DNA from 3 places in the Exiguobacterium sp. s138 genome. Region 3 is predicted to be linked to each of the others. Evidence: riboswitches for the same ligand, from Rfam matches in the RefSeq annotation. Region 3 holds a riboswitch; each other region holds the start of a gene.
The links. Region 3 has a riboswitch for S-adenosylmethionine ahead of KNP91_RS08815 (methionine ABC transporter ATP-binding protein). Riboswitches for the same ligand answer to the same signal wherever they lie in the genome.

Region 1 (6,459 bases), 190 kb from region 3:
AACTCGTTGATGCCGCGATCGAACAGGGATATGTGACACGAGGCGGAACGATCATCGAACCGACTGCCGGCAACACCGGCATCGGTTTGGCGCTCGCCGCTAAAAAATATGACCTTCAAGTCATCTGTGTCGTTCCGGAAAAGTTCAGCCAGGAGAAACAGACGTTGATGCGAGCACTCGGCGCGACTGTCGTCAACACACCAACTGAACTCGATATGCAAGGCGCAATTGATAAAGCAAAAGAACTGGGACAAACGATTCCGAACAGCTATGTCCCGCTTCAATTCGAAAACGAAGAAAATCCGGTTACGTATCAGCGGACACTTGGTCCTGAGCTGATGGCGGAGCTGGATCAGATTGATTGGTTCGTTGCTGGATGCGGTTCAGGTGGAACGTTTGCCGGAACAGCGGCGTATTTAAAAGAACGTCTCGGGACAAAAGGTGCAATCGTTGAACCGGAAGGATCGGTCCTCAACGGGGGACCAGCCGGACCGCATAAGACGGAAGGCATCGGGACGGCCAAATGGCCAAGTCTCGTTTCCCGTGACTTAGTGGATGAAATTCATACGATTTCCGATCATGACGCTTTTACGAAAGTCCATGAACTGGCGGCCCGTGAAGGATTGCTCGTCGGCAGTTCGGCCGGCGCGGCACTCGTTGCAGCACTTGATCTGGCACATCGTTTTCCCGGCAGTACCATCGTCACCGTCTTTGCGGACAGTGCCGAACGGTATTTAAGCCAACAAATCTTTGAAAAGGTGGACGAGACACATGCGTAAAAAGACAGCATTGATTCATGGAGGAACAGGCGTCGATCGAGCAACAGGTGCCGTTACACCCCCGATTTATCAGACAAGTACCTACAAACAGGAAAAAATTGGTCAGTTAAAAGAAGGATATGAGTATTCCCGGACAGCGAACCCGACACGGACGAGCATCGAACGTCTGATTGCCGATCTTGAAGGCGGTGCACGCGGTTTTGCCTTCGGATCAGGGATGGCAGCGATTCACGCGGTGTTCAACCTGCTCGAATCAGGCGACCACATCGTCATGACAGATGACGTCTACGGCGGGACATTCCGTTTGATGCAGCGTGTCTTACCGAAGTTCAACATCCAAGTGACGTTCGTCGATACGACGGATCTCGCGGCGACGGAAGCTGCGGTGCAAGACAACACGAAGATGCTGTATGTCGAAACACCGACGAACCCGTTGTTGAAAGTTACAGATATCGCAGCAGTTGCTGAGATCGCGAAACGCAACAACTTGAAACTCGTCGTCGATAACACATTCGCGACACCTTACTTGCAACAACCACTCGCTCTCGGCGCAGATATCGTGCTGCACAGCGCGACAAAATACATCGGCGGTCATTCGGACGTCGTCGCCGGACTTGTCGTTGTCAACAGCGACGAGCTCGGAGAAGATCTTCACTTCATCCAGAACTCGACCGGCGGTATTCTTGGACCGCAGGACAGCTTCCTGCTCGTCCGTGGATTACGGACGCTTGGTATCCGGATGGATGCAATCGAAGAAACATCACACGATCTCGTTCAGTTCTTACAGGAACAGGACGTCGTTTCAAACATCTTCTATCCGGGACTGGCATCACATCCGGGTCACGCGACACAACAGAAACAGGCGACCGGTTTCGGCGGAATGATCAGTTTTGATGTCGGTTCAGCAGAAAATGCGGAGAAACTCGTCGAAGCGACACATTTCTTCACATTGGCTGAAAGTCTTGGAGCGGTCGAGAGTTTGATTTCCGTTCCGGCACGGATGACGCATGCGTCGATTCCAGCAGAGCGTCGCGCAGAACTCGGAATTACAGATGGTCTCGTTCGGATCTCGGTCGGTCTTGAGGACGCGGAAGACTTGAAAGAAGATTTGGCACGTGCTTTCAGTCTGCTTCAACCGGTTTCAGAAAAAACTGTTTGACAAGCAAAATAACCCCTGCTAATATTCAGATTATATTAAAAATAACTAAATACCGATAACTCTTATCGAGAGTGGTGGAGGGACTGGCCCGATGAAACCCGGCAACCGCGGAATTTATTCCGAAGTGGTGCTAATTCCAGCAGACGATTGTCTGCAAGATGAGAGCAAATGGTTTTGTGTACTGAAAAAGTGCGCGCGTTTGCTCTAAAACGTGCGCACTTTTTTTTATGTTTAGGAGGGACCGTATTGATTCGCTTACAGGATGTAGGAAAGATTTATCGCTCGAAGCGCGGATCGGTTGAAGCCGTCGTCAATGTCGACTTGTCAATCGAGCGCGGTGAAATTTTTGGGATAATCGGTTATTCAGGGGCAGGGAAATCAACACTGATTCGTTTGCTGAACATGCTTGAGGCACCGACGAGCGGCTCGATTCAAATCGATGGTGTCGAAATGACGACGCTCAAACCAAAAGAATTACGGGGCGTCCGTAAAAACGTCTCAATGGTGTTCCAACACTTTAATCTGCTTTGGTCACGGACAGTCGAAGAAAACATTATGTTCCCGCTTGAGCTCGGCGGTTATCCGAAAGCCCGCCGTAAAGAACGGGTTGCCGAACTGATTCAGCTCGTCGGACTCGACGGACGTGAAGGCGCTTATCCATCGCAACTGTCAGGTGGACAAAAACAACGGGTCGGGATTGCCCGGGCACTGGCATCCAATCCGGACGTCTTACTCTGTGACGAAGCGACAAGTGCGCTGGATCCAAAAACGACCGACTCGATCCTCGAGTTGTTGGTCGACATCAACAAAAAATTAAAACTGACCATCGTCTTGATCACACACGAGATGCATGTCATTCAAAAAATCTGTCACCGGGTCGCCGTCATGGAAGCCGGAAAAATCGTCGAACAGGGACCGGTTGCTGAAGTATTCCGTCACCCGAAACAGGCGATGACAAAAGAGTTCGTCAAACAATTGACGTCACCGTCTGAAAACGAATTGACGTTTGCGAAATTACGCGAGCGGTATCCGACCGGGAAAATCGTCCAGCTGACGTTTGTCGGTTCGACGGCGGAAAGTCCGATCCTTGCCGAAGTCATGAAAGATTCGAACTTATTATTCAATATCATCGGCGGAAACGTCGGACAGACGCAGGACGGAGCACTCGGAACGCTGTTCATTCAGTTGCTCGGTTCGGAACAGGAAGCACAAGCGGTCATCGCCAAACTTCAAGCGAGTGACGTTGAAGTGGAGGTGGATCACCGATGAGTACATTTTTTGCAGATGTGGATTGGGATATGGTCTGGGAAGCAACCGGCAGCACCGTTTATATGACGGCCGTTGCAGGGCTCGCAACGTTTGTCCTTGGATTGGCAATCGGTCTGTTGTTATATGCGACGAACGAAGAATTGTTGTTTAAAAACCGAACACTATATTCCGTGCTCAGCTTTTTAGTCAATATCTTCCGCTCGATCCCGTTTATCATTCTATTGATTCTGTTGATCCCGATCACGAAAATCATCGTCGGATCATTCTTAGGACCAACGGCTGCATTACCTGCGTTAATTCTCGGTGCAGCACCGTTTTACGGTCGGATGGTCGAACTGGCACTTCGTGAAGTCGATAAGGGTGTCATTGAGGCGGCTGAATCGATGGGAGCAACGAAGTTTCAAATCATCTATAAAGTCCTGATTCCGGAAGCCTTGCCGGCAATCGTCTCAGGAATCACCGTTACGCTTGTCGCACTCGTCGGTTACACGGCAATGGCCGGGTTAGCCGGTGGTGGTGGACTGGGGGACATGGCCTTCATCGAAGGATTCCAGCGTTCACAAAATAACATCACGGTCATCGCGACACTGTTGATTCTTGTCATCGTCTTCATCATTCAAATTATCGGTGACCTGCTTGTCAAAGCCATCGATAAACGGTAACACCTATCTTATTTAACCTTGGGAGGAATCATTCATGAAACTTTGGAAAAAATTCGTCGGCACAGCAACCGTATCGGTCTTAGCAGTCAGTCTTGCAGCATGTGGAGAAGAATCTTCATCAGGCAGCAGCGATTCAAAAACACTCGTCATCGGAGCGTCAAACGTTCCCCATGCTGAAATTCTCGAGCACGTCCAAAAAGAATATGAAGCAAAAGGCTATAAACTCGAAATCAAAAAGTTCCAGGATTACGTCCTGCCGAACAAAGCACTTGCTGAAAAAGAAATCGATGCGAACTATTTCCAACACGTCCCGTACCTGGAGCAACAGGAAAAAGAAAACAAAGACTATAAATTCGCGAGTGCCGGCGGCGTTCACGTCGAACCGCTCGGTGTCTACTCTAAAAAATACAAGTCTTTGGATGAACTGCCAAAAGGTGCAACGATCTTAACGAGCTCAAACGTCGCTGAACGCGGACGTGTCTTGACGTTCCTTCAAAACGAAGGGCTGATCAAGTTGAAAGACGGTAAAACAACCGATGCACAGCTCAAAGACATCGCGGAAAACCCGAAAAACATCAAGTTCAAAACAAACATCGAAGCGTCACTCTTACCGCAAGCTTACAAAAACAACGAAGGCGACGCGGTCCTCATCAACACGAACTATGCGATTGACAACGGGTTGAACCCGTTGAAAGATACGATTGCCCTGGAAGACGAGTCTTCACCGTACGTCAACATCATCGTCACACGTGATGGCGATGAAAAAGACAAACGCGTCACAACATTGCTCGATATTCTCCACGAGAAAAAGAACCAGGACTGGATCACTAAAGAATATAAAGGTGCGGTCGTTCCTGTCAGCAAATAAGTTGCTTCCTTCAATGCATTCTTCCTATATAATGGAAGGATGCATTGTTTTTTGTGCGAAAGGGGGATTTCCATGCAACGTTTGAAACAGCTTCATCCACTGACGGTCGGCGTCCTGCTCGGAACGTTTTTTGCAAGACTCGGGACATTCATCACGATGCCGTTTTTTGCGATTTACTTGTCGGTCGTTCTGAAGTTCAGTCCGGTTGATGTCGGCTGGATCCTCAGTATCTCGGCCATCGCCAGTCTGGTCATGAGTTTCGTCGGCGGGACATTATCCGACCGCTACGGCCGCCGGACGATGATGCTCAGCGGAACGTTTGGTTTTGTGCTTGTCTTTATCGGACTGGCCCAGGTCGAGACCTTTTGGGCATTCTTCATCCTGAGTGCCTTAAACGGTATTTTCCGGTCCATCTTCGAACCGTCCGCCCGGGCGTTGATCAGTGATACGACCGATGAAAAGAACCGGCTGTTCGTCTTTAACATCCGTTACACCTGCATCAATATTGCAGCTGCGATCGGACCGGGGATCGCCTTGTTGCTCAGTGCCGGCAATACGGCGGTTACCTTCTATATTACGGCGTTCGTTTACTTCGGCTACGGCCTCGCAATTTTTATTCTGTTCCGACGTCATCCGATCACGGAAAGTCACGGCGGGAAAAAGGTGTCGTTCGGGGCAACGGTCCGTCTGCTGAAGACCGACGTCGCCTTTACGTTCGCACTCGCCGGAATCATCTTCGGTGTCTTCGGATACAGTCAGTTCAACTCGACGTTGCCGCAGTTTTTAACGACGACGACCTTATTGTCCGGGGGAACGAGTCTGTTTGCCTTGTTGATTACGATTAACGCGATCACCGTGCTCGTCGTTCAGTACCCGATCATGAAGTTCGGTGTCAAGACATCACCGCTCGTCTCGATCACGGTCGGTATTGCGACCGTTGCCGTCGGATTATTCGTCATGGGAACGGCCGGTACGGTCTGGCTGATGATCGGCGCGATGTTCATCTTCACATGCGGGGAAGTGATGATGTTTACGATGACGGACATTTTAACGGACAGCTTTGCGACACCGGAATTACGGGGAAGTTACTTCGGGGCGATGGGCTTGACATCGATTGGTCAATCGGTCGGACCGGTCATCGGCGGACAATTGTTACTTTATTTTGGACCGGAACGTCCGCTGCCGATTTTCGGTATTTTAGCCCTCTTGACAGTTCTCGGAATACCACTGCTCTTACTGTCACAGCGGGTTCATCGTCAAACGAAACCGGAAGAAGAGAAGGAAGTCGTCTCACTTTAAAGTCATTCTCACTAAAAGGCTCGGTTTTGAGAAAAAACCATGAGCGATGACGCTTGAATAATGTGGTATGATTCATTAAGATTAGAATGATACTAAATTAGTAACTCTCGTGAACTGAATCGTCAGACACGAAATGAATAGATGGAGGGATTCTACATGAAGGCTTCACACTTAAAGATTGAAGATTTACACGTTGCAATCGACGGCAAAGAAATCTTGAAAGGCGTCAACTTAGAAATCAAAGGCGGCGAAATCCACGCGGTCATGGGACCAAACGGGACTGGTAAATCAACACTCGCATCTGCATTGATGGGTCACCCGACGTATGAAGTGACATCAGGATCAGTCACACTCGACGGCGAAGACGTCCTCGAAATGGAAGTCAACGAACGTGCGCAAGCAGGTATGTTCCTTGCCATGCAA
Region 2 (6,459 bases), on a different contig from region 3:
CGATGAAGTCGTCCTTACAACGTGACATGGAGAAAGGTAATGAAGTCGAGTCAGCTCATTTGTTCGGCACACTTCTTTCGAAAGATGAAGCGACGCAAGTGATGTTGCCGGCGATTTATGCAAATCTCAAAATTTATCGTATGTCGAGAAAAGATGTTTAACTAGTTGTTATATAGGGAACATTTGTTAGGTTGTATTGAGCCTATATTTTTCATAATCCACAATAATGTGTAATTTTCAGCTATTCGTTGACTTGCTGAATTGCATTCAACTATCCTTGAAAAGACAAGATGGTTAAAAAAGCAAAATATATTTTATATTTTTTAAATGAAAACAGAAGTGAGAGGGGAATTATTTTACATGAAACGTATTATTATCCGTGCGGGTATGACACCGTTTGAACAGTTCGACGCAGAATATTTGATGAAGCATAACTCAATCGGAGGGAACGTCGGAAACCTGATTTATCAATACAGTATTTTCCGCACCTTGATGACAGAGGGCACGACGATCACACCGGATTACTACTACTATGAAGAAGAGCGTGCAGATGAAATCAATGCGAACTTCGATTTATATGTCATTCCACTCGCTGATGCATTCCGTAAAGAATTCGTCCCGACACTTCGTAAATATACAAAATTGATTAAAAAACTAAAGATTCCGGTCGTCGTCATCGGTGTCGGTTTACGCGCACCGTTTGAAGCGAATTTAAACGACGGTTTCTCATTTGATGAAGACGTTAAAGCGTTTGTCAGCGCAGTTCTTGAGCGCTCAAGCATGCTTGGACTTCGCGGCGAAATCACATCAAAATATTTGACGCGTCTTGGTTTCCGCGAAGGAATCGATCACAAAGTCATCGGTTGCCCATCGATGTATGCGTTTGGTCGTGATTTGAAAATTCGTGAAACGAATATCACAAAAGATTCAATGATCGGTGTCAACTCGTCACGTCTTGCACCGCAAAACGTCCTTAACTTCATCACACGCGGAATGGAAGAGTACCCGAACCATTACTTCATCCCGCAATGGATGAAAGAGTTACGCTTGACGTACACAGGGACACATCCGATTGCTGACTTATCGGTCACGAACTATCCGGTCAAGATGTCGGATCCGACTTACATGAACGACCGTGTCCGTTTCTTCCTGAACGCACAGACATGGATCGACTTCTTGAAAGAAGCTGACTTCAGCTTCGGAGCACGTCTTCACGGTAACATCACGGCAACACTTGCCGGAACACCAAGTATCCTGATTCCGAAAGATGCACGGATGCGTGAATTAACGGATTATCACCAATTGACACACATCTGGGCAAATGACATCACGGACAGCACACGCTTGTCGGATGTGATTGAGTCGGCGGACTTCCAAAGCCCGACACGTGTTCAGGCACGTAACTTCGACAACTTCGTTGATTTCTTGAACACAAATGATTTAGAGCACATCTATAAAGAAACGAACTATCCGGAGAACGTTCCGTTTGATCGCGAAATGGCAAAAGCAGAGTTGCTCCCGGTCGTTAAACCGATCACAGGAATCAGCATCGAAGAAGCTGTTTCACGTTTTGAATCATACTTCCCAGCCGAAGAGCAAAAAATCGTGGCTGCTCAAAAACGCGATAAAGCAAAAATGGCTGAAAAAGATAAGAAAATCAAGTCACTTCAAGGCAAGTTGAACAATCAAACAAAAGAAATGAAGCATCAACAAGGCACATTGAACCGGAAAGCGGTTCGAATGGCATTGAAGACTGCCGATTTGTTTGCGAAAAAATAAGCGACAGACGTCTTATACCAATTTGGTGTAAGACGTTTTTTTGTATGATAAATTCTGAATTGTGTTGACAATATCAGAACGGGGTTGGTACTGTTATGAAAAATTACATTCTTATCCAGAGAGGTGGAGGGACTGGCCCTTTGAAGCCTCAGCAACAGGTCGAAAGATACTGTGCTAATTCCTGCGGGTGCCGTACCCGATCGATAAGCTTCTTTTTATTGTCGACCGACGCACCCATGTATGTGGGTGCGTTTTTTATTTTATGAGAGAAAGAGGAGTGTGGAGGAGCAATGAAAGAAGGAACGTTTCGTCGGAAAATGGAATCCCGGCATATCGTCATGCTGTCACTTGGCGGTGTCATCGGGACGGGATTATTTTTAAGTACAGGGTATACGCTGGAGCAGGCAGGGCGTGTCGGCACGATTTTATCGTACCTGGTCGGAGCGCTTGCCGTATATCTCGTCATGCTCTGTTTAGGAGAGTTGAGCGTACATATGCCGGAAACCGGTGCCTTTCACAGTTACGCGACAAAATATCTTGGGTCCGGAACAGGTTATACCGTCGCCTGGCTCTACTGGCTGACTTGGACGGTTGCGCTCGGTTCAGAGTTTACGGCGGCCGGTTTATTGATGCAACGCTGGTTTCCGGACGTTCCGGTCTGGCTGTTCAGCACGTTATTCGTTGTCATGATTTTAGGGATTAACGTCTTGACGGTTCGATTGTTCGCAGAAGTCGAATTTTGGTTTTCCGCCGTCAAGGTGCTGACGATTTTAGTGTTCATCGTCTTAGGGACAGCGGCAATCGTCGGATTTTTACCGCTTGCCGAGGGATCTCAGGCTCCGATGCTTGCTCCTTTGACGGAGGGTGGACTGTTTCCACACGGAGCATTCGCCATCTTGATGACCATGCTCGCGGTCAACTTTGCCTATTCCGGAACAGAGTTGATCGGGATTGCGGCAGGTGAAGCCGTTGATCCGAAACGAACGGTGCCGCTGGCCATTCGAACGACTGTCTTCCGGCTCGTGCTATTTTTTGTCGGAACGATCATTGTGCTCGCGATTCTGTTACCGAATGACTCAAAAGGAGTGCTCGAAAGTCCGTTCGTTGCCGTGTTCGAACGGATCGGTCTCCCGTTTGCAGCAGACATCATGAACTTCGTCATCCTGACAGCGATTTTATCGGCAGCGAACTCCGGTCTGTACGCCGCATCACGGATGCTTTGGTCTTTATCCGATCAACGGATGATTACGCCGTACTTTTCTAAATTAAATGCGAGCGGAGTACCGACACGTGCCGTTCTCTTCAGTATGCTCGGTGGTCTGCTTGCCCTGTTCTCCAGCGTCTATGCACCGGGTTCCGTCTACATTGCGCTTGTCTCGATCTCGGGACTGGCAGTCGTCGTTGTCTGGATGAGTATCAGCGCCTCACAGTTCATGTTCCGCAAGCGCTATCTGCAAGAGGGGCATGATCTAAACGATTTGGTTTACCGGACGCCCTGGTATCCGTTTGTACCGATTCTGTCGTTTTTAATGTGTTTGGCTTCATTGATCGGAATCGCCTTTGATCCGACGCAACGGGTCGCCCTCTATTTCGGGGTTCCGTTTATCGCGGTCTGTTACATCGTTCATCATCTGACAAAAACATCATGGAAACGGAGTGTGGAAGATGTCAAAGAACAACAATCCAGTTGAACAACTGTTAAAAGAAAAACCCTATATTTTATTGGACGGAGCACTGGCGACGGAACTTGAACGCCATGGGAGAAATCTCGATGATCCGCTTTGGTCGGCCCGGGTACTGCTTGAAGAACCGGAACAGATTCACCGCGTCCATGCGGATTATTTTAAAATCGGGGCGGATTGCGCCATCACGTCCAGCTACCAAGCGAGTGTCGCCGGCTTCAGCAGCCGGGGGATTAAAGAAGAGGAAGCGATCGAGCTGATGAAACAAACGGTCTATCTGGCACAGCAGGCACGTGCGGAAACCGGACCGGCAGCGGATCACGCTTTGATTGCGGGATCGATTGGTCCTTATGGTGCCTATCTCTCGGACGGATCCGAATACATCGGTCATTACGGAGTCGACGATGCGCAACTTGAAGCTTTCCACCGTCCTCGTCTGGAAGCGTTAATCGCGGCAGGGGCGGACGTGTTGGCATTTGAGACGATTCCCTCCTTGCAGGAAGCGAAAATGCTGTTCCGGCTGCTCGAGGAGTTTCCGGAACAATCGGCCTGGCTTGCCTTTTCCCTGCGTGACGCAACACACATCAGTGAAGGAACACCGTTGAGTGAATGTATCGAAGCGTTAGGAGATCATCCGCAACTGGCGGCGATCGGCGCGAACTGTTTTCCGGCATCGATTGCGACAGAGTTCATCACGACATTAAAACAACTGACGGATGTCCCGATTATCGTCTATCCGAATTCCGGTGAGCAGTATGATCCGGTCAGCAAGACCTGGTCCGGTGAAACAGTGTGTACAGCGTTTGAAGACATTGCTCCGGAATGGTATGCCGCAGGTGCCCGGTTAATCGGCGGATGTTGTCGGACGACACCGGAGCAGATTGAGCGGATTCAGCAAAAGGTGACAATCGGTTAACCGGAAGTCGTATCTAATGAAGGACAAAAAAAGAGAGCGGAATTTTGCATCCGTCCTCTTTTTAGACTGATATTTCGTATTTTCAGAAACTCACCGTTCCCGTAACGCTTGGTTGAACTGTTTCAGCAACCGACCGAACGATTCGGCATCTTCATCCGGCCAGTCATGTAATAACCGTTCGATGCTTGTTAAACGGGCTGTCCGGTAAATTTCGAGCTCTTGTTGACCGTAATCTGTGATGTTGTAAAAGAAGGCCCGGCCGTCTGTCGGGTCTTTTATTTTTTCGACTAATTTTTTCTGATCGAGCGCAGCAGCTTGCCGGCTGACGGTCGAGACGTCAAGTTGTAACTCACGGGCAAGGGTTTTGACACCGACTTGGCCAGAATGTAATAACTGGCGCAAAAGCAGGTAGGAAGCACGGTCCAAGTTCCGATTATCCGCCGTTGCCGTCGTTAAACGGCGAATGAGAATCGCCAGTTCCAGTTCGATTGTTTCCAGGGATTGATTCGACATGTTGTCACCTCTCATTAGCATTCATTGCCCTCATCATTACGCACGAGCTGTCCTCTGTCAATCAAAGGCAGGCTTCTTGACAAGGTTATAGTTGTATTATACAATCATAAATGTTATTTAATTGTATCGTGAAACTTATTGTTATGAACTTATTTTAATTACATCTTTTAATTACAGCATCTGATGAAGGAGAATTCCGATGAAAGCTTATCAATCGATGAAAGAAACAGTCATTACCGTCAACGAACAGGATACGATCCGCACGGTGGTTGAACGTTTTATCACGTCCGGTATCAGTGGGGTTCCGGTCGTCAACGGAGAGCAGGAAGTCGTCGGCTATATCAGCGACGGCGATATCATGCGGGCCATCGGCAAACATAAAGACATCATTGTCGATACGTTTTTGTACGTCGATGTCATCAAAGGTGATGACGAAAATTACGAAGAACGGGTCCGTCACATCTTGACGCGACCGGTCATGGAGATGGCACGCCGGAAAGTCGTGACGGCTACGACAGAAACGGAAATGGAAGAAATTGCGGCGACACTCGGCGCAAAACGAATTAAAAAATTACCGATTCTCAAAGACGGAAAGCTCGTCGGAATCATCAGTCGCGGTGACGTCATCCGTCACTCCTTCAAACAGTTTATTTAAGAAAGAAGGATTTATATGGCTCTTGCTGAAAAAACAACAACACTTGCGCCTGAAACAGTCTTAGCGGAAAGTAAACACGGTTTGCTGCATCAACCGATTGCTGTTTGGGCCGTATTTTTTGCCAGTATCACGGCATTCATGGGAATGGGGCTCGTCAATCCGGTTTTACCGACGATTGCTGAAAACCTGGAAGCTTCCAAAAGTGAAGTCACACTCTTATTTACAAGCTATAACGCCGTCATGGCGTTTGCGATGCTGATCACCGGTGCGATTTCTTCGCGGATCGGTCAAAAAGGAACACTGATGCTCGGGATTGCCGTCATCGCTACGGTTGCCGGTTTTGCATCACAAGCCGACAGCATCTGGACACTCGTCGCGTTACGCGGTGGTTGGGGACTCGGGAATGCACTGTTCGTTGCAACAGCACTTGCAGCAATCGTCTCGCTGTCATCCGGCGGAACGGCGAAAGCAATCATCTTATATGAAGCAGCAGTCGGTCTCGGGATTTCAATCGGTCCACTGCTCGGCGGAACACTCGGTTCAATCACATGGCGCGCACCTTTCATGGGTGTTGCGACGATCATGGTCATCGCGTTCCTCGTCTTGTTATTCCTGATGCCGAAACCGGTCGCAACCGCAACACCGGCGAAAAAGATTTCGTTGATTGCGCCGTTCCAGGCCATGAAACACCGGTCTTTACTGACGCTCGGAATCGTCGCCGCCTTATATAACGTCGGATTCTTCACGATCATGGCCTATGCACCGTTCGTCATGAAATTACCGGCAAAAGGACTCGGTTTCGTCTTCCTCGGTTGGGGAATGTTGCTTGCGTTGACATCCGTGTTAACAGCACCAAAATTAAAACAATGGCTCGGCACAATTAAAGCAATGGTACTGATGCTTCTCCTGTTTGC
Region 3 (6,459 bases):
ATCGAGTAAATCAAATTTCGCAGCTAACGCAAAGTTTCCCGGAACGGCAGAGATATCGACACTGTCAATGGCACGCGGCAGTTGAGCGGCCTCGAGGGGTTTGATGACAAGTTTCTTCGGATTCTTTGCGATATCTTTTTCAGAGACCGTCAACGGGTCCGCGTCGGCTTTGAGTTCAATCCAACCTTGTTCAGCCAACAGATTCAGTGCCCGGGCCTGGTTCGTCGGATCGTTTGGTGTCGCGACTTCCGCTCCCGTCTTGACGTCATCAAGCGACTTGTAGGATTTGCTGTATAGTCCCATCGGTGCCGTCGGGACGGTAATCAGTCCTTTAAGATCGAGGTTCTTTTCCTTCGCAAACGTCTTCAGATAAATCGAATGCTGGAACAGGTTGGCATCGATATCACCACTGCCAAGCGCAATGTTCGGTTGAATATAATCCCCGAACTCGACGATTTCAACGTCGTATCCTTTCTTTTCAAGACCGGGCTGGATCGCTTCTTTGACCATATCGCTGTAAGGACCGCTTGTCGCTCCGATCTTGATCGACTTGTTCTCTTCTTTGGCGCTGCCGTCACCGCAACCGGCAAGAATTCCGGCTCCGAGTAGTCCTGTTGCTAAAAAGGCATAACGTTTTTTCATATTCATTCTCTCCCTTACGATTCTCTATGTGTGGTTAACGTTTATCAGCACGACGGGCCAGAACATTGCCGAGCCCCTGAATACTTTGAACAATGATGACGAGGACGACGATCGTCACGATCATGACGACATTATCGTACCGGTAATAGCCGAAGCGGATGGCAAGGTCACCAACGCCACCGCCACCGACGATACCAGCCATTGCGGAAAAACCGATCAGGCTGATCGTCGTCAAGGTCACGGCTTGAATGATCCCGGGAAGAGCTTCCGGTAACAGGGCACTGATGATGATCCGGACCGGCGTAGCCCCGCACGCTTCCGCTGCTTCAATCAATCCCGGGGGAATCTCCCGGAGTGATGTCTCGACCAGCCGGGCGAGAAACGGAATCGCAGCAACACTCAGGCTGACGGAAGCGGCTGTTGGTCCGATTGTATTATCCAGTAACAGTTGGGTCAGCGGAATTAAGGCGACGAGCAGGATGATGAACGGCAACGAACGGACGATATTGACGAAAAAGTCCAAGATGCTGCGAACGACGACGTTTTGGAAAAACAGTCCCCGGTCCGTGATGAACAGTAAAATCCCGAGTGGAATCCCGACGACGAGCGCAAAACCGAGGGAAATCCCGACCATCAACGCCGTCTCCGCTAAAGCTTTCGCAAGATCCGGTAACATGATTTCAACTCGTTCAAGCCACATCCTGGATCACCTCAAGCGTGTGGAGTTGTTCTTCGAGCCATGTCAGAGCCCGGTTCACATGAAGCGTCGGACCTGTCAAGCTGACGATCAGGACTCCGAAGGCAACGTTTTGAATATAATCGACCTTTCCGTGGAGGATGCTGACGGAAATATCAAACTGTTTGATCGCTTCTGACAGCGTGCTCTCACCGGTCTTTTCTCCCGTGAATTGCAGACGGATGATTTTGCCGGGTGTTGTCCGGAGTATCCGTTCCGGCAATTCGATTTGGAGTGCCGTGTCGACGTAATGTTTTGTGACGTCATGGGTCGGCTGACTAAATATGTCGTAGGTGTTCGCAACTTCGACGACTTCACCTTGCGCCATGACGGCAACGCGGTGGCAGATTTGTTTGACGACATCGATTTCATGGGTGATCAGGATGATCGTCAAGCCAAGCCGTTCATTCAAGTCCTTCAGCAAATCCAGGATTTGCAGTGTCGTGACTGGATCGAGAGCGGACGTGGCTTCGTCACATAACAGGACGCTCGGATTATTCGCAAGGGCGCGGGCAATCCCGACCCGTTGTTTTTGTCCGCCACTGAGTTGACTTGGGAAGTTCGTCTCAAATCCTTCAAGTCCGACTAGCGTGACAAGTTCTTTAATTCGGCTTGGGAACTCACTGCGTTTGACGCCGGCTGCTTTTAAGGCAAATCCGATGTTGTCGGAAACGTTCCGCGATTGAATCAATTGGAAATGTTGAAAGATCATTCCGATCTTCAGGCGCAACTCTCTTAGGCTGCCTTTGGATAAATCGGACAGTTTGACACCTGATACTTTGACCGTTCCTTGGGTCGGTGTTTCGAGTCCGTTGATCAAGCGCAGCAACGTACTTTTTCCGGCACCGGATTCACCGATGATGCCAAAAATTTCTCCTTGCTGAATCGTTAAGTTGACGTCACGCAGGGCGAAAATCGGTGTCCGGTCACGTACGAACCGTTTGGTGATGCCTTTGAATTCAATCATCTGCTGTTTCCTCCCTATACAAAAAAATCGCCTTTTTCCAGTTAAGAGCAACCAGAAAAAAGCGACGAAGTGTAAGATTTCGTAACTTATCTCTCAGAATGAAACATTCTGTAGGATGTGGCACCGTTCCTTAAAGGTGGTTGCCGGACGTCGTTGGGCCTAATCCCTCGGTCGCTCTCGATAAGTAGATATGCTGTTGGGACTTACTGTAACGGAAATCATTCCCATTTGTCAAACATTTTTTCGGAATTATTCCGCAACTGTTTGTTGAAACAGATTCAACTGACCGATCCGTTCGGCAGCTTCGACCAATCGTTCGGCGTCGGCAATCAGGCTGATCCGGACGTAGCCTTCACCGTATTCACCAAAGAAATGTCCCGGTGTGACAGCGACGTGTGCTTCGTCGAGCAGATGGTCGGTAAAGCTTTGCGACGTAAAGCCGGACGGGACCGGCAACCAAACGAAGAACGAACCACCCGGGACCGGTCCTTCCCATCCAATCTCCTGTAATTTACCGAATAAGGCATCACGACGCGCTTCATACAGGGCACTGAGTTCGCGGACACACGTCTGATCGCTTGAGAGGGCAACCGTCGCCGCATGCTGGATCGGTGTGAAGGCACTGACGTATAAGTGTTCCTGGTACGTCTCGATACTTGAGATGACGGACGGGTTACCAATCGCGAAGGCAATCCGGAAACCGGACATATTAAAGCGTTTCGATAACGAAAACAGTTCGATTCCGACATTTTTTGCGCCTTCCGTCTGGAGGAAGCTTCGGGTCGGACCGTCAAAGCTGATGCCGCCGTACGCCAGGTCATGGACGACGCAGATGTCGTTCGCGTCAGCGAAGGCGACGGTCTGTTCAAAAGCTTCCGCCGTCGCGGTCGCACCAGTCGGATTACTCGGATAGTTGAGGAACAGCATCCGAGCCCGTTCGACGTCCGTCGTATCGAGCAGCGTGTAGTCGGGTAAAAAGGCATTTTCCGCAAGGAGCGGCAAGGTAATCGGGTAAGCTCCGGCAAGGGCCGCACCGGACAGGTAGTCGGGGTAGCCGGGATCCGGAACGATGACGCCTTCGCCCGGATTGACGATCGTTTGCGGTAACGCGACGATGCCCGCTTTACTTCCGAGCAGAATGGCGACTTCGGAAGCCGGATCAATCGTTACACCAAACTCCGTCTGATAAAAGTCAGCAACGGCCTGTTTGAGGAAATCATGGCCGCGAAACGGCGGATACTGGAGATTCGCCGCGTCATTAATCGCCTCTTTTAAGGCATCTAGAATATGTACAGGTGTCGTCTGATCCGGTGTTCCTTGACCAAGCGTGATGACATCGTGGCCGGCGGCTTTGACGGAACCAATTCGCTGGGCAAGCTCAGCGAAGACCGGAGCGGGTAACCGATCAATCGCGATCGATGGGGCAAAATGTTTCATTTGTCTTCCTCCTTGTTGGGTATTGTCGTCAAGGATAACGAATTTTCAGAAAAAATAAAAGAGTTTTTTAATAACTGCTGATAATTGGTAAAAAGAACCGATAGCTTTCGTGTTTTTGATACACTGAACTAGAAGACGATTGAATCACAAAGGAGCTGATGGGATGAATCGAGCCTGGTGGAAAGAAGCCGTTGTCTATCAAGTGTATTGGCGCAGTTTTAAGGATTCGGATGGAGATGGAATGGGCGATTTACGCGGGGTGATGGAAAAGTTGGATTACATCGCGTCGCTTGGTGTCGATGTCATCTGGTTAAATCCCTGTTATACATCACCGGATGTCGACAATGGCTACGATATTTCCGACTACTATACCATCATGAAAAAGGCGGGAACGATGTCCGACCTGGAAGCATTGATTACAGCAGCGCATGAACGGGGGCTGAAATTGATTCTTGATTTAGTCGTCAATCATACGAGTGATCAACATGCGTGGTTTAAGGAATCCCGCAGCAGTCGGACGAACGAGAAGGCCGATTGGTACATTTGGCAGGACGGAGTCAAAGGAACACCGCCGAACAATTGGCGCTCCTATTTCGCACCGAGTCCCTGGACGTGGGATGAGACGCGCGAACAGTATTATTTCCATTCGTTTGCGTCCGAACAGCCGGACTTGAACTGGGAACAACCGGCTGTACGGGAAGCTGTTTATTCGATGATGCACTGGTGGGCCGACAAGGGAATCGACGGCTTCCGGATGGATGTCATCAATCTGATCAAGAAACGGGCGACGTACGATGATGTCGCGGATCCTTTGGATTTATCGTACTTAGGGAATCAGCCGGGCATTCACGAGTTGTTGCAGGAGATGCACCGGGAAGTGTTGGCGGGGACGGACCTCTTTACCGTCGGTGAAATTCCGTTCGTCGGACCGGAAGACGGATTGCTGTATGTCGGCGAAGAACGAGATGAGTTGCGAACCTTGTTTCACTTTGAAGTCGCGGACGACATGGAGACGATGGATTTACCGCGCTTCAAACAAATCCAGAAGCGCTGGTACGAAGCGCTTTATCCGAGCGGAGTCGCGTCACAGTTTTTGAATAACCATGACCACACCCGTCAGGTGACCCGGTTCGGAAGCGAACGGTATCGTGTCGAAAGTGCCAAGCTACTGGGCTTGATGCTTCATACGTTACCGGGCATCCCGTATATTTATCAAGGGGAAGAAATCGGCATGACCGGCATTCGTTTTTCGGACCCGGAGTCCTATCAGGACGTGGCGTTTCGGAATCAATACGCCGAGCGGATTGCGGCCGGCGAATCGCCCGGAACGGTCCTGTCGTCGATGCAGTTACGGGCACGTGACAACTCACGGACACCGATGCAGTGGAATACGGGCAAAGCAGCCGGATTTACCATAGGGACACCATGGATGGCGGTCAATCCGAACTACCGTGAAATCAATGTCGAAGCGGCGGAACAGGATCCGAATTCCGTGCTGGCATTTTACCGAAAATTAATCGATTTACGAAAGACCCATCCGGTCATGGTTTACGGCATCTATCGTGATTTAGCCATTCAAGATCCGTACCTGTATGTTTATGAGCGAGTCCTTGACGGGGTAACATGGCGGGTGGTGTTAAACGTCCATGATGAACCGGTTACGACGACGTTCGGCTTACCGGAAGAGCAGCTGATTCTGACGAATTATGATACGGCTGACATCAATCGATTAGCACCGTACGAAGCCCGGTTGTACCAATACGAAATGCCGTAAACGGCGGGAACAGTCAACAGAAAAAATCCGGACAGCTTCTACTCTTCATCAAGGAATGAGGAGCAGGAAGGTGTCCGGATTTTTTGTCCGGCTGATGCTTACGCATAACCATTTCGTTTTTTCGAGGATAAGACCTGTTCGAACCGATTGACTGCCTGGCGCATGTCAAAGCTCGGAGCGACGACGAGCGGTCCGTGACCGACTGCCAGGACGTCCGGTGTCAATTCCGTCAACTGATGTGCCGATTGGAGGGCGACTTCCTTATCCCAGGTCGCAAGTGACGGGAAGGGGAACTGCCAACGCGTGTCCCCCGAAACCGCCAGACCACCCTGAGTTTGGAAAGCGTCACCGGCAATCAACGTCCGACTACCTTCATGCCACAGGGAGATGGAACCCGGTGTGTGTCCCGGAGAAGCAATGACACTTAAACTGCCGATCTGTTGACCGCTTTCGAGCAACCGGTCCGGACGGGTTTTGATGTTTTTTGGAATGCCGCCTTTCAGCGGTGTCGTCTCGCCTTCGCGCAACGACTCATCCCCGCTGAGGAGAGCCGCATCCCGGTAACTGATCGAGACTTCGGCAAGCGGGAAAGCACTTGCTAAAAAATCAAGGGATCCGACGTGATCGGCATGTGCATGAGTCAGGATGATGGACTGTAACGGTTTGTCAAACGACTTGATGACGGAATAAATCGCTTTGGCATTCAGTGAAATCCCCGTATCAATCAGGGTGAGGCTGTCCGCTTCTTCAAATAAGTAACAGTTGACCGGGAAGAAGGACGGCGTTGTTTGCAGTTGATGAAGTCGTTCGATCGTCGAAATGTGCATCCGATTACACTCCCTCGTCATAATATACACTTCTGTTTTAGTATCGCCTGTTTTAGTACAGACGTCTACAAAAAAA

Region 1: linked by a shared signal. The riboswitch ahead of KNP91_RS07850 (methionine ABC transporter ATP-binding protein) and the one ahead of KNP91_RS08815 (methionine ABC transporter ATP-binding protein) in region 3 are both predicted to bind S-adenosylmethionine.
Region 2: linked by a shared signal. The riboswitch ahead of KNP91_RS11065 (amino acid permease) and the one ahead of KNP91_RS08815 (methionine ABC transporter ATP-binding protein) in region 3 are both predicted to bind S-adenosylmethionine.

What each region holds. Positions count from the first base shown of each region.
Region 1 is NZ_JACSMW010000003.1:109,721-116,179, reverse strand. Features, by position in the region: gene KNP91_RS07860 (PLP-dependent cysteine synthase family protein) at 1-779, shown strand, start outside; gene KNP91_RS07855 (bifunctional cystathionine gamma-lyase/homocysteine desulfhydrase) at 772-1,938, shown strand; SAM riboswitch class I at 1,998-2,103, shown strand; gene KNP91_RS07850 (methionine ABC transporter ATP-binding protein) at 2,185-3,207, shown strand; gene KNP91_RS07845 (methionine ABC transporter permease) at 3,204-3,869, shown strand; gene KNP91_RS07840 (MetQ/NlpA family ABC transporter substrate-binding protein) at 3,904-4,737, shown strand; gene KNP91_RS07835 (MDR family MFS transporter) at 4,810-6,036, shown strand; gene sufC (Fe-S cluster assembly ATPase SufC) at 6,193-6,459, shown strand, end outside.
Region 2 is NZ_JACSMW010000004.1:182,547-189,005, reverse strand. Features, by position in the region: gene KNP91_RS11075 (ketopantoate reductase family protein) at 1-161, shown strand, start outside; gene KNP91_RS11070 (polysaccharide pyruvyl transferase family protein) at 361-1,779, shown strand; SAM riboswitch class I at 1,888-1,989, shown strand; gene KNP91_RS11065 (amino acid permease) at 2,070-3,470, shown strand; gene mmuM (homocysteine S-methyltransferase) at 3,445-4,377, shown strand; gene KNP91_RS11055 (MarR family winged helix-turn-helix transcriptional regulator) at 4,468-4,890, opposite strand; gene KNP91_RS11050 (CBS domain-containing protein) at 5,090-5,545, shown strand; gene KNP91_RS11045 (MFS transporter) at 5,561-6,459, shown strand, end outside.
Region 3 is NZ_JACSMW010000003.1:301,541-307,999, reverse strand. Features, by position in the region: gene KNP91_RS08825 (MetQ/NlpA family ABC transporter substrate-binding protein) at 1-642, opposite strand, end outside; gene KNP91_RS08820 (methionine ABC transporter permease) at 677-1,342, opposite strand; gene KNP91_RS08815 (methionine ABC transporter ATP-binding protein) at 1,332-2,345, opposite strand; SAM riboswitch class I at 2,429-2,532, opposite strand; gene KNP91_RS08810 (aminotransferase class I/II-fold pyridoxal phosphate-dependent enzyme) at 2,595-3,782, opposite strand; gene KNP91_RS08805 (alpha-glucosidase) at 3,946-5,556, shown strand; gene KNP91_RS08800 (MBL fold metallo-hydrolase) at 5,655-6,383, opposite strand.